4 regions of the Candidatus Njordibacter sp. Uisw_002 genome follow, and region 4 is predicted to be linked to each of the others. Evidence: predicted binding sites of a transcription regulator. Region 4 holds the regulator's gene; each other region holds the start of a gene.

Region 1 (3,212 bases), 1.2 Mb from region 4:
CCTGGCCCAGGGAACTGGCCCAGTGAAGTGACGATGTTGCTTGCAGTTATTTGCCAAATAAAGATAAACATAACAATGCCCACACATGGCAGTGCTATGGCTTTGGCTGCTGAATCATAAAATTTATATAGGCTCGCAAAGGTCACCTTGGTTTGTAGCTGTTGAAGCTTGGCTAACATGTTACTGGATTTCCTTTTGACGGAGTGTGCGGGGATAACATTTGTTCCAAAAGCAGACAACCTTTGCAGGTTGCCAGCTTTTATGGGCTATTTAAGGACTTAGAGAGTCTCGTCTTTTAGGCCAATTGGAAATTTCTTGAGATAGGTATTTGGGGCGGTACCGTCATACACTATATTGTCGATAAAATGTTTTTGTGGTGAACGAAAACCTGTTTCTGAGTCAAACTCAGGGAAGTCAGCGGCTGTCATCGTCCCTTCCTCTATCAACTCAAGTGCTGCCTTTTTATAAATATCAGGACGATAAACACTGGCGGCAACATCGAAGTACCACTGATCAGATTTAGGCTCTGAGATCTGTCCCCAGCGGCGCATTTGAGTCAGGTACCAAACAGCATCTGAGTAGTAAGGGAAAGTAGCAAAGTAACGGAAGAATACGTTGAAGTCAGGCACTGAACGTTTGTCGCCTTTTTCGTATTCAAATGTCCCAGTCATGCTATTGGCAATCACTTCGTAGTCGGCACCCACATAGTTACTTTGGGAGAGAATTTTGACGGCTGCAGGGCGATTAGCGTTGTCCTTTGCATCTAGCCATTTGGCAGCGCGTAATAAAGCTTTAACAACACGGGCAGTGGTATTTGGGTATTTTTCGGTAAACTCTTTGGTCATGCCAAACACTTTTTCTGGGTTGTTTTTCCAGATTTCATAATCAGTCACTACTGGCACTCCAATACCTTTAAACACAGCCTGTTGATTCCATGGCTCACCTACACAGTAGCCTAAGATAGTGCCGGCTTCCAGAGTCGCTGGCATCTGTGGCGGTGGGGTTACTGATAACAATGCCTGAGCGTCTATGGTGCCACTTGTGTCACCCTTATGTGGGGCATAGAAACCTGGGTGGATATCACCTGCGGCTAACCAATAGCGTAATTCATAATTGTGGGTGGACACTGGGAATACCATGCCCATATTAAATGGCTTGCCCTCAGCGTTATATTTGTCAACAATTGGCTTCATAGCATCTGCCTTGATGGGGTGAACGGGCTTGCCATTTTCTGTGGGTATATTGGGCTTCATTTGTGCCCAGATATCGTTAGAGACAGTAATCGCATTACCATTAAGGTCCATGCTAAACGGGGTCACAATATGTGCTTTGGTACCGTAGCCGATGGTAGCTGCAAGCGGCTGGCCAGCAAGCATATGTGCGCCGTCTAATTTGCCGTCGATCACGCCATCTAAAAGGACTTTCCAGTTAGCCTGTGCTTCAATAGTGACATAAAGGCCTTCGTCTTCGAAGTAACCATTTTCATAGGCAATTGCGATGGGCGCCATGTCAGTGAGTTTGATAAAACCAAACGTGAGTTCGTCTTTTTCTGGTTCGCCCAGTGCAGCGTGTGCAATGGGTGTGCCGATAAGTAGGCTAGCAGCACCTAGTGTTTTAATGGCGAGAACTAAACTGCGTTTGACTCTGTGTGTTATAGCTGTGTTCATAGGTATGCCCCTAATATAAATAACGCAAAAAAGCTCGCATAAGCTAAAGGTATCGTGTGTATGCGGGCTACATCACCCAGCCTTTTGGGTTGGGTAGCACAGTAAGATTACTCTGCATAACACATACTCTTTCAATAACTGTGCCAGTTTAGCTTTGCGGGGGAAATTAGCTGACTTTGTGTTGATTTTACAGGGCTCAATGTATAACCAAGGCCTTAGAAGGCGATGATTAATAAAGCAAAAGGTATGAACATGGGTATAGATTCATGACTGAAAAAGCGGCATGCTCGCACCGTTATTGTGCGAAAATAAAAAACTAGCCTTTCAAAATCGGTGCTTGAGCATCTAGCATGAGGTCACGAGAGTTTAATTGATTCACTTAGTTCATAGGTCCAAGCTTAGCTTGTTCAACTTTGTAGCTAACTCTAAATAGGACATTTCTGCCAATTGTGTATCTTCGCAAAGTAAGGCGCCGTTTAAACCAAACGCTAGATAAATGAAAGCTCTTGCGTAGTCATTTAAGTGGGGCTGTTACTGAGGAATACTTAGCCCGATATGGTTTTTGAATTCTGCTTGGAGGCTCAAAGAACTTGAGCTCAGTTGTGGCTGGAGTAATGATAGGGTTAATACTTATATCAATAGCATCTTGCTCAGCACTTAGAAGTGATTTTTTATTCAAATCTGTGTCAAAAATATTCTGTCAAATACTAAGACTCACGCTTGTCGTTTAGCACAGTCACGCGTTGCATGTGGCGTATTTTGGGTAAATAGTCTGAAATGGCGTAGTGATGAGTAATACGGTTGTCCCACATCGCTACAGTGTTGTTACGCCAGCGTAAGCGCACCTGAAACTCGGGCTTGGCCATATGCAGATACAAAAATTGCAAAATTCGGTCACTCTCACCTTGTACTTCACCCATGATATGGCGCGTAAATGACTGATTAATATTAAGGTACTTAAGCCCAGTGACAGGGTGAGTGCCCACGATTTTATGCACTGCAGAGCCCGTATTTTTAAGCCCATTATTGACCGCCTCTATACCACCTTTGGCGTAAAGGTCATTTCTAAAGGTGCCTATGTCGTGTATGGCGTCTTTATCGGCTAGGTAGTCTTGCCACATTTTGGGAAGCGCATTGTAGGCTGTATTAGTGTTGGCCCAAAGCGTGTCCCCACCTACATCAGGCACGTTTACAGCATGCAAAATGCTGGTAAACGGAGGGTTTGCTTTAAAGGTCATGTCTTTGTGCCAGTCATTGGCATCTGGCTTGCTGTCTGGGCCAGTTTTTAGTAAAACAATGTTGTCATAGCCTGCAACGCTTGGGTAAATGGGGTGAGGTGGCTCAGGCTCGCCAAAACTTTTGGCGAAATCGATATGCGCTTGAGGCGTGAGGTCTTGATCACGGAAAAATATCACCTTGTGCTCAATCAGCGCAGCATAAATATCATCACATTCTTGTGCACTAAGATTATTAAGGCTAATGCCGGATATTTCGGCGCCAATAGCTGGCGTGATTTTTTCAATCTTCATGTTAGTTAATGCTCGG
Region 2 (3,212 bases), 450 kb from region 4:
AACTCAACAGGGTGAGTTACGCTGTTTACAGCTTCTACTTCGCCATTTTTAAGCTCAATGTAAGCGTCAATCATTTCATCAGTAAATACGCCGCCACGGGTTAAGAACTCGCGATCTGCTTCCAAACTATCAAGTGCTTCTTCTAAGCTTCTAGCTACTGTAGGAATAGCCGCTGCTTCTTCTGCTGGAAGGTCATACAAATCCTTATCAGCTGCATCGCCTGGGTGGATCTTGTTCTGGATGCCGTCAAGGCCTGCCATTAGCAATGCTGCAAAGCACAAGTATGGGTTAGCAGTGGGGTCAGGGAAGCGCACTTCTACGCGACGACCGCGTGGGTTACTTACATAGGGTATACGAATAGACGCAGAGCGGTTACGAGCTGAGTAAGCTAGCATAACAGGAGCTTCAAAACCTGGAACTAAACGCTTGTAAGCGTTAGTAGAGGCGTTGGTAAACGCGTTAAGAGCTTTAGCGTGCTTAATGATGCCGCCGATATAATACAAAGCCATATCTGACAAGCCACCATAGCCGTCACCAGCAAAAAGGTTAACGCCATCTTTCGCAATAGACTGATGCACATGCATGCCAGAACCGTTGTCACCAACAATTGGCTTAGGCATAAAGGTAGCGGTCTTGCCGTAGGCGTGGGCAACATTGTGTACGCAGTATTTAATAATCTGTACTTCGTCAGCCTTGCGGATTAGCGTGTTGAACCGTGTGCCAATTTCGTTTTGGTTAGCGGTTGCCACTTCATGATGATGTACTTCAACTTCAACGCCCATCGCTTCCATGGCATCGCACATTGCGCCACGCATGTCGTGAGATGAGTCCACTGGAGGTACTGGAAAATAACCACCCTTAATGCCTGGGCGGTGGCCAGTGTTGCCGCCTTCAATAGTTGCGTTAGACTGCCAAGCTGCTTCTTCAGAATTGATTTCGTACATGGCGCCTTGCATATCGGCTTTCCACTTAACATCATCAAATACAAAAAACTCTGGCTCTGGGCCAAAGAAGGCAGTGTCGCCGATGCCTGTAGATTTTAGGTATTCTTCAGCTCGGGCTGCAACTGAGCGCGGATCACGATCATAGCCTTGCATGGTGGCAGGCTCAATAACGTCACAACGCACATTTACAGTAGTTTGTTCGGTGAATGGATCTAGTACTGCAGAACTATCATCAGGCATGATGATCATATCGGAGTCGTTAATGCCTTTCCAGCCAGCAATTGATGAGCCGTCAAACATTTGGCCTTCAGAAAAGAAATCTTCATCTACAACGCGAGCCGGAATGGTCACGTGGTGCTCTTTGCCTTTGGTGTCAGTGAAACGTAAATCGACCCAGCGTGCTTCGCTGTCTTCGATCATCTTAATGGTATTTGCAGACATAGAGTCTCTCCAATAAAAACCAGCTTAGTGCCAGTGGGTTACATGTTCGGTTACCAGCGGATGAGCTGGCATTACTAGTTATAGTATAGCAACGCGCGTGCCAACTTTGCTTTAATTTCTTCAAAGCGTAAAAAAAGACTAATCTGCGCCATTTTGGATATTATTCCATGATTTTTTTAGTCGATTACTCTATTTACTATGAGTTATTGTATTTTTTTTCAAAAACGCTATGAGCCAGATGTTTTTGTTTAGGTATTTTGCACTAAAAGGAGTCACTTTTAAACCAATATTGCACCATACTAGTGCGATATTTAAAAAAACACAAATCTCAAAGAAATAACCTCCTTGTTTGCACCTTAAGTGCTGTGTTGTCTGGTTAGTTTTGCTATAATTCGCGCTGCATTTTTTTGGCGCTGCACTCAAGTCGCGCCCATACGTATCTTGGCCGTGTTCTATTGAGGCCGTTTGGAGTAGTGAGATGATCGAAAAGTTAAGAAATGTGGCGATTGTAGCCCACGTAGACCATGGTAAAACCACCCTGGTAGACAAGTTGCTAGAACAATCCGGCACCCTAGATCGTCGTGACCAAGGCACTGAACGCCTTATGGACTCTAACGACCAAGAAAAAGAGCGCGGTATTACCATTACAGCAAAAAACACCGCTGTAAGCTGGAACGGTTACCATATCAACATCGTAGACACACCAGGGCACGCCGATTTTGGTGGTGAAGTTGAGCGTGTTTTATCTATGGTAGATTGTGTGTTGTTATTGGTTGATGCTGTAGATGGCCCGATGCCACAAACACGTTTTGTGACGCAAAAGGCATTTCAGCAGGGCCTTAGCCCAATCGTAGTAATCAACAAAATTGACCGTCCTGGCTCACGTCCTGATTGGGTTATGGATCAAGTGTTTGACTTGTTTGACTCTTTAGGTGCCACAGACGAGCAGTTAGACTTCCCTGTAATGTACACCTCTGCCATTAATGGCATCGCTGGTACATCGCCGGACAACATGGCTGATGATATGACGCCACTGTTTGAATCATTAGTTGAAAATGTTAAGTCTCCCAATGTAGATCTTGAAGGTCCTTTGCAGATGCAAATTTCTGCCCTTGACTACTCAAGCTATGTTGGCGTTATCGGTGTAGGCCGTATTAAACGCGGTAGCATGAAAGTAGGTCAGCAAATCAAAGTCGTTGCATCTGATGGCAAGGTGCGTGCAGCTAAGCTACAAAATGTAATGAGTTATATGGGCCTTGAGCGTATTGATGTAGCCACAGCTCAAGCGGGCGATATCGTTTGTGTTACAGGTATAGATGGGCTTAATATTTCTGATACGATTTGTCACCCAGATCATGTTGAAGCATTACCTGCTCTAAGCATTGATGAACCAACCGTATCTATGACCTTTCAAGTGAACGATTCACCGTTTGCTGGCTTAGACGGAAAATTTGTAACCAGTCGCAACATCCGCGACCGTTTAGATCGTGAGTTAATTCATAACGTTGCTTTGCGTGTTGAGCCAGGCGACTCGCCAGATCGTTTCGTAGTGTCAGGCCGTGGTGAGTTGCACTTGTCAGTGTTAATTGAAGCCATGCGTCGTGAAGGTTTTGAGATGGGTGTAGGCCGTCCACAGGTTATCGAAAAAGAAGTAGATGGCGTGAAGATGGAGCCATACGAATCAGTATTGATCGATTGTGAAGATCAGCACCAGGGTTCTTTGATGGAAGAAATGGGTCGCCGTAAAGCGGAAATGACTAACATGGAACCAGATGGTAAAGGCCGCACTCGTTTAGAGTTTATTATTCCTTCACGCGGTTTGATTGG
Region 3 (3,212 bases), 830 kb from region 4:
CTGGTATCACCCCACAGGCATATAGGACGTGAAGTAGGGGGACGTAAACTTCCCACATTACTTACGAGGTTTATACTCATTGAATGCCAGCATCACACCAGACTGGGAGCTAGTAAAGGTGATTAAACAAGGCGTTGGATTAGAGGCCACCTTGTGGAATGAATACAGCAACCTCTACCAAACACGTAGGGTAGACCAAGTGGTGGTAGAAAATGGCACTTTGGCCAATGATGAATTATTTCATGAGTTGTTGCCCATGAGTCGTAATTTAGGTGAAGTAGATTTTGAAGGGTTAAGAAGAAACCAACCTCAGCTATTAACGCTTAATGAGAAGGGTAAGTACCACTTGTATCGCATTGGTGATGCTTGGGCGGGGCGTAATGTACATGCCGCACTTTATGATGCTTTGCGTTTGTTAAAAGATTATTAAAAAACGCATAAAAGGCAATTAAAAAAACTAACAAAAGGCAGTGATACCTTTTGTTAGTTTTGATGGTTTTTAGTGTCTACTCAAATCTACCGTTTGGTGAATTCTGGGTAGGCTTCAATACCACATTCTGAAATATCTACACCAGCATATTCATCTTCTTTACTCACGCGTAAACCAAACACTTGCTTGATGATAAACCAGACGATAAAGCTGGCTCCAAATACCCAAACAAAGATAGTGGCTGCACCAATCAATTGACCCGTAAATGTAGCTGCTGAGTTGGTCACAGGCACTAACATCAAGCCTAGTAAACCAGCACTACCGTGTACTGAAATAGCACCTACAGGGTCATCTAGTCTTAGTTTGTCTAGGGCTAAGATACTAAATACTACTAATACACCACCTAACGCGCCAAAAAGACTGGCTTCAAGTGCTGTGGGAGTAGATGGCTCTGCGGTAATAGTAACCAGGCCTGCTAGAGCGCCGTTGAGCATCATGGTTAGATCAGCCTTGCCAAACTTCAAGCGAGCTACAATAAGGGCTGCGATGGCGCCTGCTGCAGCGGCTGCGTTGGTGTTAAGAAACACCATGGCTACAGAGTGAGCAGAGTTGATGTCACCAAGCTTAAGCACAGAACCACCGTTAAAGCCAAACCAACCCATCCACAAAATAAATGTGCCTAAGGTTGCCATGGGTAGGTTTGCACCAGGGATAGCTTTAATTTCGCCATTAGGGCCATACTTGCCAATACGTGCACCCAACAAAAGCACTCCTGCTAGAGCTGCTGCAGCGCCTGCCATGTGCACAATGCCTGAGCCAGCAAAGTCTGAAAAACCAAGTTCGCCAAGATTGTACCAGCCAAATACGTCTTCACCATTCCAAGTCCAAGCGCCTTCCATAGGGTAGATGAATCCAGTCATCACCACGGCAAAGGCTAAAAATGACCAGAGCCTCATACGTTCAGCTACTGCGCCAGACACAATAGACATAGCGGTGGCAACAAATACAACCTGAAAGAAAAAATCTGAAGCTGAAGAATATACTGAAGCACCACCAAAACCTTCGGCGGCAGAATCGGCTAACACTTGCGCAGAATCAATGGTGTGGATGTCTCCTAAAAGCCAGCCCCCACCATACATAATTTGATAACCCATGATCAGATACATGGCACAAGCAATAGAATATAGCGCAAAGTTCTTTGTAAGAATTTCTGTGGTGTTTTTACCACGTACTAAGCCTGCTTCAAGCATAGCAAAACCTGCAGCCATCCACATTACTAAGGCGCCACAAATTAAAAAGTAAAACGTGTCCAGGGCAAACTGGAGTTCATATAGGTTATTTTCCATGAGGTTCTCGTTAAGTAGTTGTGATTACTAACCTCACTATTGCTATAATCGTGCCAAATTTATAATTACGATATAAATCATATACTTATGATTAAATTATATTCTATTGTATTTCTTCGGATAACGTTTTTGGTGCGTTTAGAATAATTAGTCGGTGGCTTTGCACTAGTTTGGCGCAATCAATAGAAATCTAATATTAAGGCTTCGTATGATCAAACTAATAAGTATAATTGGCCTATGAATAATTGTTTGATACACTGATAAATCATACTTTTTGGATGACTAACTTTGACTTATTTAGCCGCTGCCATCGACCTTGGTTCTAATAGTTTTCACGTGACTGTAGTAGATACTAGTCACGTGCCTTATAGGGTGGTGAGTAGGATTGGAGAAAAGGTTCAATTAGCAGCAGGTTTAAATGAGCACAACGTTTTAAGTCAAGAATCTATTGAAAGGGGGCTAGATTGTCTTGTGCGTTTGGCCCCTATGCTTGAAAAAGTATCGCCCAAACACCGTTTTGTAGTGGCCACTAATACCTTACGGGTAGCACAAAATAGAGCTGATTTTATTACTGCAGCAAACGTGATATTGGGCGCAGATATAAACGTACTTAGTGGTGAAGAAGAGGCTGCATTAATTTTTACTGGAGTCACCAGTGACCTAGCCATTGCACCCCACAAACCCTTTGAAAAGCTAGTGATTGATATAGGTGGTGGTAGCACTGAGCTTGTGCTGGGTAAAAATAGTCCAAATCAATTACAAAGTTTCCCAATGGGATGCGTGGCTTTTAGTCATGATTATTTCCCACAACGCAAAATTAATAATGCCCATCTCCAAAATGCCATTGAGGCAGCTCAGGCTATTATAGAGTCATCTAAATCAAATTCCTTAGGCGCCTCAGAAACTATTTGGAGTGGATGGCAGGTGTGTATTGGTTCATCTGGCACCATGAAGGCATTAATCGCACTGAGCGCACTAGAAGAGGGCGGTATGGCTTATCTAAATAGGGCATCAATGGCAAACATAGAGCAGCAGTTGTTAGCTTTTGATTATTTAGATGATGTGAGTATTGAAGGAGTGCGAGTAGATCGCGGTGAAGTGTTGCCTGCAGGCTATGCCATACTCATGGGCATCATGCGCAGCTTAAACTTAGATCGGATTTATTTTTCTACCGGGGCTTTACGTGAAGGCGTGTTGCTAAAGGCTTTACAAGAGAAGTAATAAAAGACAAGAAGTCATTTAATAGTTAAGGCAAATGGCTAAGTCAAAGGTTAGTCTAAAGCTTACCTAGGCAATGTGGTCATTGGCCTAGGTAAGGTTATATTAAACGCAGTATTAAACCGCTAGATACTCTTCACGAAGTGCTTTGTTATCCAACACTTCTTGAGCTGTACCAGTAAACACTATCTCACCAGAATCGATGATAATGGCATGGT
Region 4 (3,212 bases):
TGGCAATGTCATTATTACCCAAGGCTCAATAAAAATTGAAGCCTCTACGGTTAAAGTTACCTTTAACGATGATGGCATAGATACGATGTTAGCCACAGATGGCCACCATGACGGCTTGGCCTATATGAGTCAGCAATCAGAACCTAACGCAACAGGTCAAAGTGAAGTGATGGAAGCGTGGGGTGAGAGCATTGATTTTCAAGTTAACACTGAGTTCTTAACTCTATTAGGTCGCGCCAAACTCATTCAACAAGGCAACCAATTTAGCGGGCATCAAATCCTGTTTGATATGCCCAAGGACAGTGTAAAAGCCTCCGGTGGTAAAGGTAAACGAGTTAATATGATATTTTTACCTAACGCTAACTAATATCCACTTAAAAAGAAGATCAACACCCACACATGCTTAACAAGATAGCTACATTAGAAGCAAAAAACCTTGCTAAATCATACAATAAGCGCGCTATTGTAAAAGACGTCAACATTCGTATTGAAGCGGGTCAAGTGGTGGGGCTACTTGGGCCAAACGGTGCTGGGAAAACCACTTGTTTTTATATGATAGTGGGTTTGGTGCAAGCGGATCGTGGGCAAATATTTATTAATCAAGAAAATATTTCTAATGAGCCTATGCATGGAAGGGCCCGCAAAGGTATCGGCTATTTACCCCAGGAAGCCTCAGTATTTCGCAAGCTTAGCGTAGCACAAAATATCTTAGCCATATTGCAAACCCAAAAAAACCTTACAAAAACACAACGTCTTGAAAAGCTAGAAGTCCTTTTGTCAGAGTTTAACATTACTCATATTCGAGATAGTCTTGGTCTAAGTTTATCAGGCGGTGAACGACGTAGGGTTGAGATTGCTCGTGCTTTAGCGAGTGAACCCCAATTTATTTTGCTAGATGAGCCCTTTGCGGGAGTAGACCCCATATCAGTAAAAGACATCAAACACATTATTAAGCAGTTGAAAGATAAGGGCATTGGCGTGTTGATCACTGACCATAACGTAAGAGAGACATTAGATATTTGTGACTTAGCTTACATCGTCAGTGAAGGCTACATTTTAGCCCACGGAACCAGTAGTGATATATTAGCGAATAAACAAGTAAGAGAGGTATACTTAGGTGACGATTTCAACCTATAGCTTTAACAAGAGCAAAGCCAAAGGTCTATCAAACAACTTTTTAGTAGCAATGAATTAGTATAACTATGAAAGCTTCTTTGCAACTCAAAGTGAATCAACAACTGTCAATGACACCACAGTTGCAACAAGCAATTCGTTTACTGCAACTTTCAACTTTAGACCTCCAACAAGAAATCCAACAAGCCTTAGACTCTAATCCCCTACTAGAATTAGAAGAAGAGTTTGAGCAGGCAGAAACTGACGCCTCAAATTTAGATGACGTCATCACGCCAGACGATAAATCCAATGACCAACTTACAGATGAGCAGCTAGCTGACAGTGACTGGCATGAGGAAATCCCAGTCGAGCTTGCCACTGACAGCTCATGGGATGATATATACCAAAGTTCCACTACACCCGCTACTGGTCATGCGGACGAGTTTGACTTTGACGCCCACAATAGCCACGAGCCAAGCCTACAAGAACACCTTGAGTGGCAACTAAATGTTAGCCGCTTAAGTGATATCGATCAGTTTATCGGAGCTAGTATTATTGATGCTGTAGATGAACGAGGTTACCTAAGTCAAACTCTAAGCGAGATTACACAAGGCATTAATGGCAACTTAATTCAGCAAGAGCAAGATGTTATTGAAGAGTATGAGACTCAAGCAGTATTAACTCTGATTCAACAATTTGACCCTATAGGTGTTGCTGCGCAAGACCTAAGAGAATGCCTGCTTATTCAGTTAAAATATTCGCCAACTGATACCCCTTGGCGAGAAGGTGCGATTGCCATCGTAGACAAATACCTAGATCTGCTGGGTAGCCACGACTACAGCACCTTAAGACGCCGTTCAGGCTATAAAGAAACCGAATTAGTTCATATTGTTGAATTAATCACTCAACTTCAACCAGAACCAGGCGTTAGCATTGCCTCAAGTCAGGCAGACTATGTAATTCCAGACGTCATGGTACAAAAAATTGACAAGGTGTGGAAAGTTTCATTAAACCCCAATTGCGCACCAAAGATAAGAATCAATCAACAATATGCTAATTTTGGAGGCAGCGGCAACGCTAGTGACAAAAGTTATATAAAAAATCACTTACAAGAAGCTCGCTGGTTTATAAAAAGCCTTGAAAGCCGAAATGAGACGTTGCTTAAGGTGTCTGCTCGTATTTGTGAAATACAACAAAAATTTTTAGAGCATGGCGAAGAAGAAATGAAACCTTTAGTGCTAGCAGAAGTAGCAGAGCACGTGGAAATGCACGAATCTACTATTTCTCGTGTAACTACCCAAAAATATATGCACACACCTAGAGGTATTTTTGAGTTAAAATATTTCTTTTCTAGTCACGTAGCTACCGCAAGTGGCGGAGAGTGTTCATCTACGGCCATAAGGGCAATTATTAAAAAGTTCATCGCGCTTGAATCAACACGTAAACCCTTAAGCGACTCAAAACTAACTGATATGCTGGAATCTCAAGGCATTAATGTAGCCCGAAGAACTATCGCCAAATATAGAGAAAGTATGAACATCCCTCCTTCCAATGAACGTAAACGCCTCAATTGAGCCCACACCATAAACAGGTTTAATAAAACCATATGAATATCAGTGACATTCTCACTCCAAAACGCACGCTCTCTGATTTAGCGTGCGCTAGCAAAAAACGCACCCTAGAGTCGATAAGCCAGTGGCTAAGCGACCAAATGAGCGATTTTGATAGCAAAGAACTATTTAATGCGCTAATCACCCGCGAAAAATTGGGTAGCACCGGATTTGGTGATGGCATCGCAATACCTCATTGCCGCTTAGCCAGTTGCACCCATGTCACTGGTGCGTTAGTCAGGTTAACTAACGCCGTAGATTTTGATGCCATAGACCAGCAGCCGGTAGATTTATTGTTTGTGCTTTTAGTGCCTCTTGAAGCCACCGACGAGCACCTACAAATTTTAGCCACCTTAGCAGGATGCTTTGGCCAAGCTGAATTTCGAGAGAGCATCAGACAGGCACCTGACGCAGATGCTATGTACAAAATTGCTATCGCATAAATGCCTCAAAAAGGGTATGCTATAGGGCTAATCTTGAAAAGCTTGA

Evidence for each region. The regulator sigma-54, encoded in region 4, starts transcription at its own class of promoters, with help from an activator protein. The targets are predictions, from matches to a motif close to ANTGGCATNNANNTTGCTNT.
Region 1: ABXT42_RS09170 (CmpA/NrtA family ABC transporter substrate-binding protein) is a predicted target of sigma-54. The motif match lies at 1,902-1,921, and genes of this name have one in related genera.
Region 2: glnA (glutamate--ammonia ligase) is a predicted target of sigma-54. The motif match lies at 1,471-1,490, and genes of this name have one in related genera.
Region 3: ABXT42_RS07105 (ammonium transporter) is a predicted target of sigma-54. The motif match lies at 1,865-1,884, and genes of this name have one in related genera.

What each region holds. Positions count from the first base shown of each region.
Region 1 covers NZ_CP159832.1:1,921,247-1,924,458, reverse strand. Annotated here, with positions in the region: gene ABXT42_RS09175 (ABC transporter permease) at 1-179, opposite strand, end outside; gene ABXT42_RS09170 (CmpA/NrtA family ABC transporter substrate-binding protein) at 279-1,667, opposite strand; gene ABXT42_RS09165 (TauD/TfdA dioxygenase family protein) at 2,375-3,196, opposite strand.
Region 2 covers NZ_CP159832.1:208,924-212,135, forward strand. Annotated here, with positions in the region: gene glnA (glutamate--ammonia ligase) at 1-1,385, opposite strand, end outside; gene typA (translational GTPase TypA) at 1,864-3,212, shown strand, end outside.
Region 3 covers NZ_CP159832.1:1,487,076-1,490,287, reverse strand. Annotated here, with positions in the region: gene ABXT42_RS07115 (FAD-dependent oxidoreductase) at 1-126, shown strand, start outside; gene ABXT42_RS07110 (hypothetical protein) at 119-430, shown strand; gene ABXT42_RS07105 (ammonium transporter) at 517-1,776, opposite strand; gene ABXT42_RS07100 (Ppx/GppA phosphatase family protein) at 2,065-2,997, shown strand; gene ABXT42_RS07095 (ABC transporter ATP-binding protein) at 3,112-3,212, opposite strand, start outside.
Region 4 covers NZ_CP159832.1:655,983-659,194, reverse strand. Annotated here, with positions in the region: gene lptA (lipopolysaccharide transport periplasmic protein LptA) at 1-367, shown strand, start outside; gene lptB (LPS export ABC transporter ATP-binding protein) at 412-1,137, shown strand; gene ABXT42_RS03180 (RNA polymerase factor sigma-54) at 1,203-2,687, shown strand; gene ptsN (PTS IIA-like nitrogen regulatory protein PtsN) at 2,720-3,166, shown strand.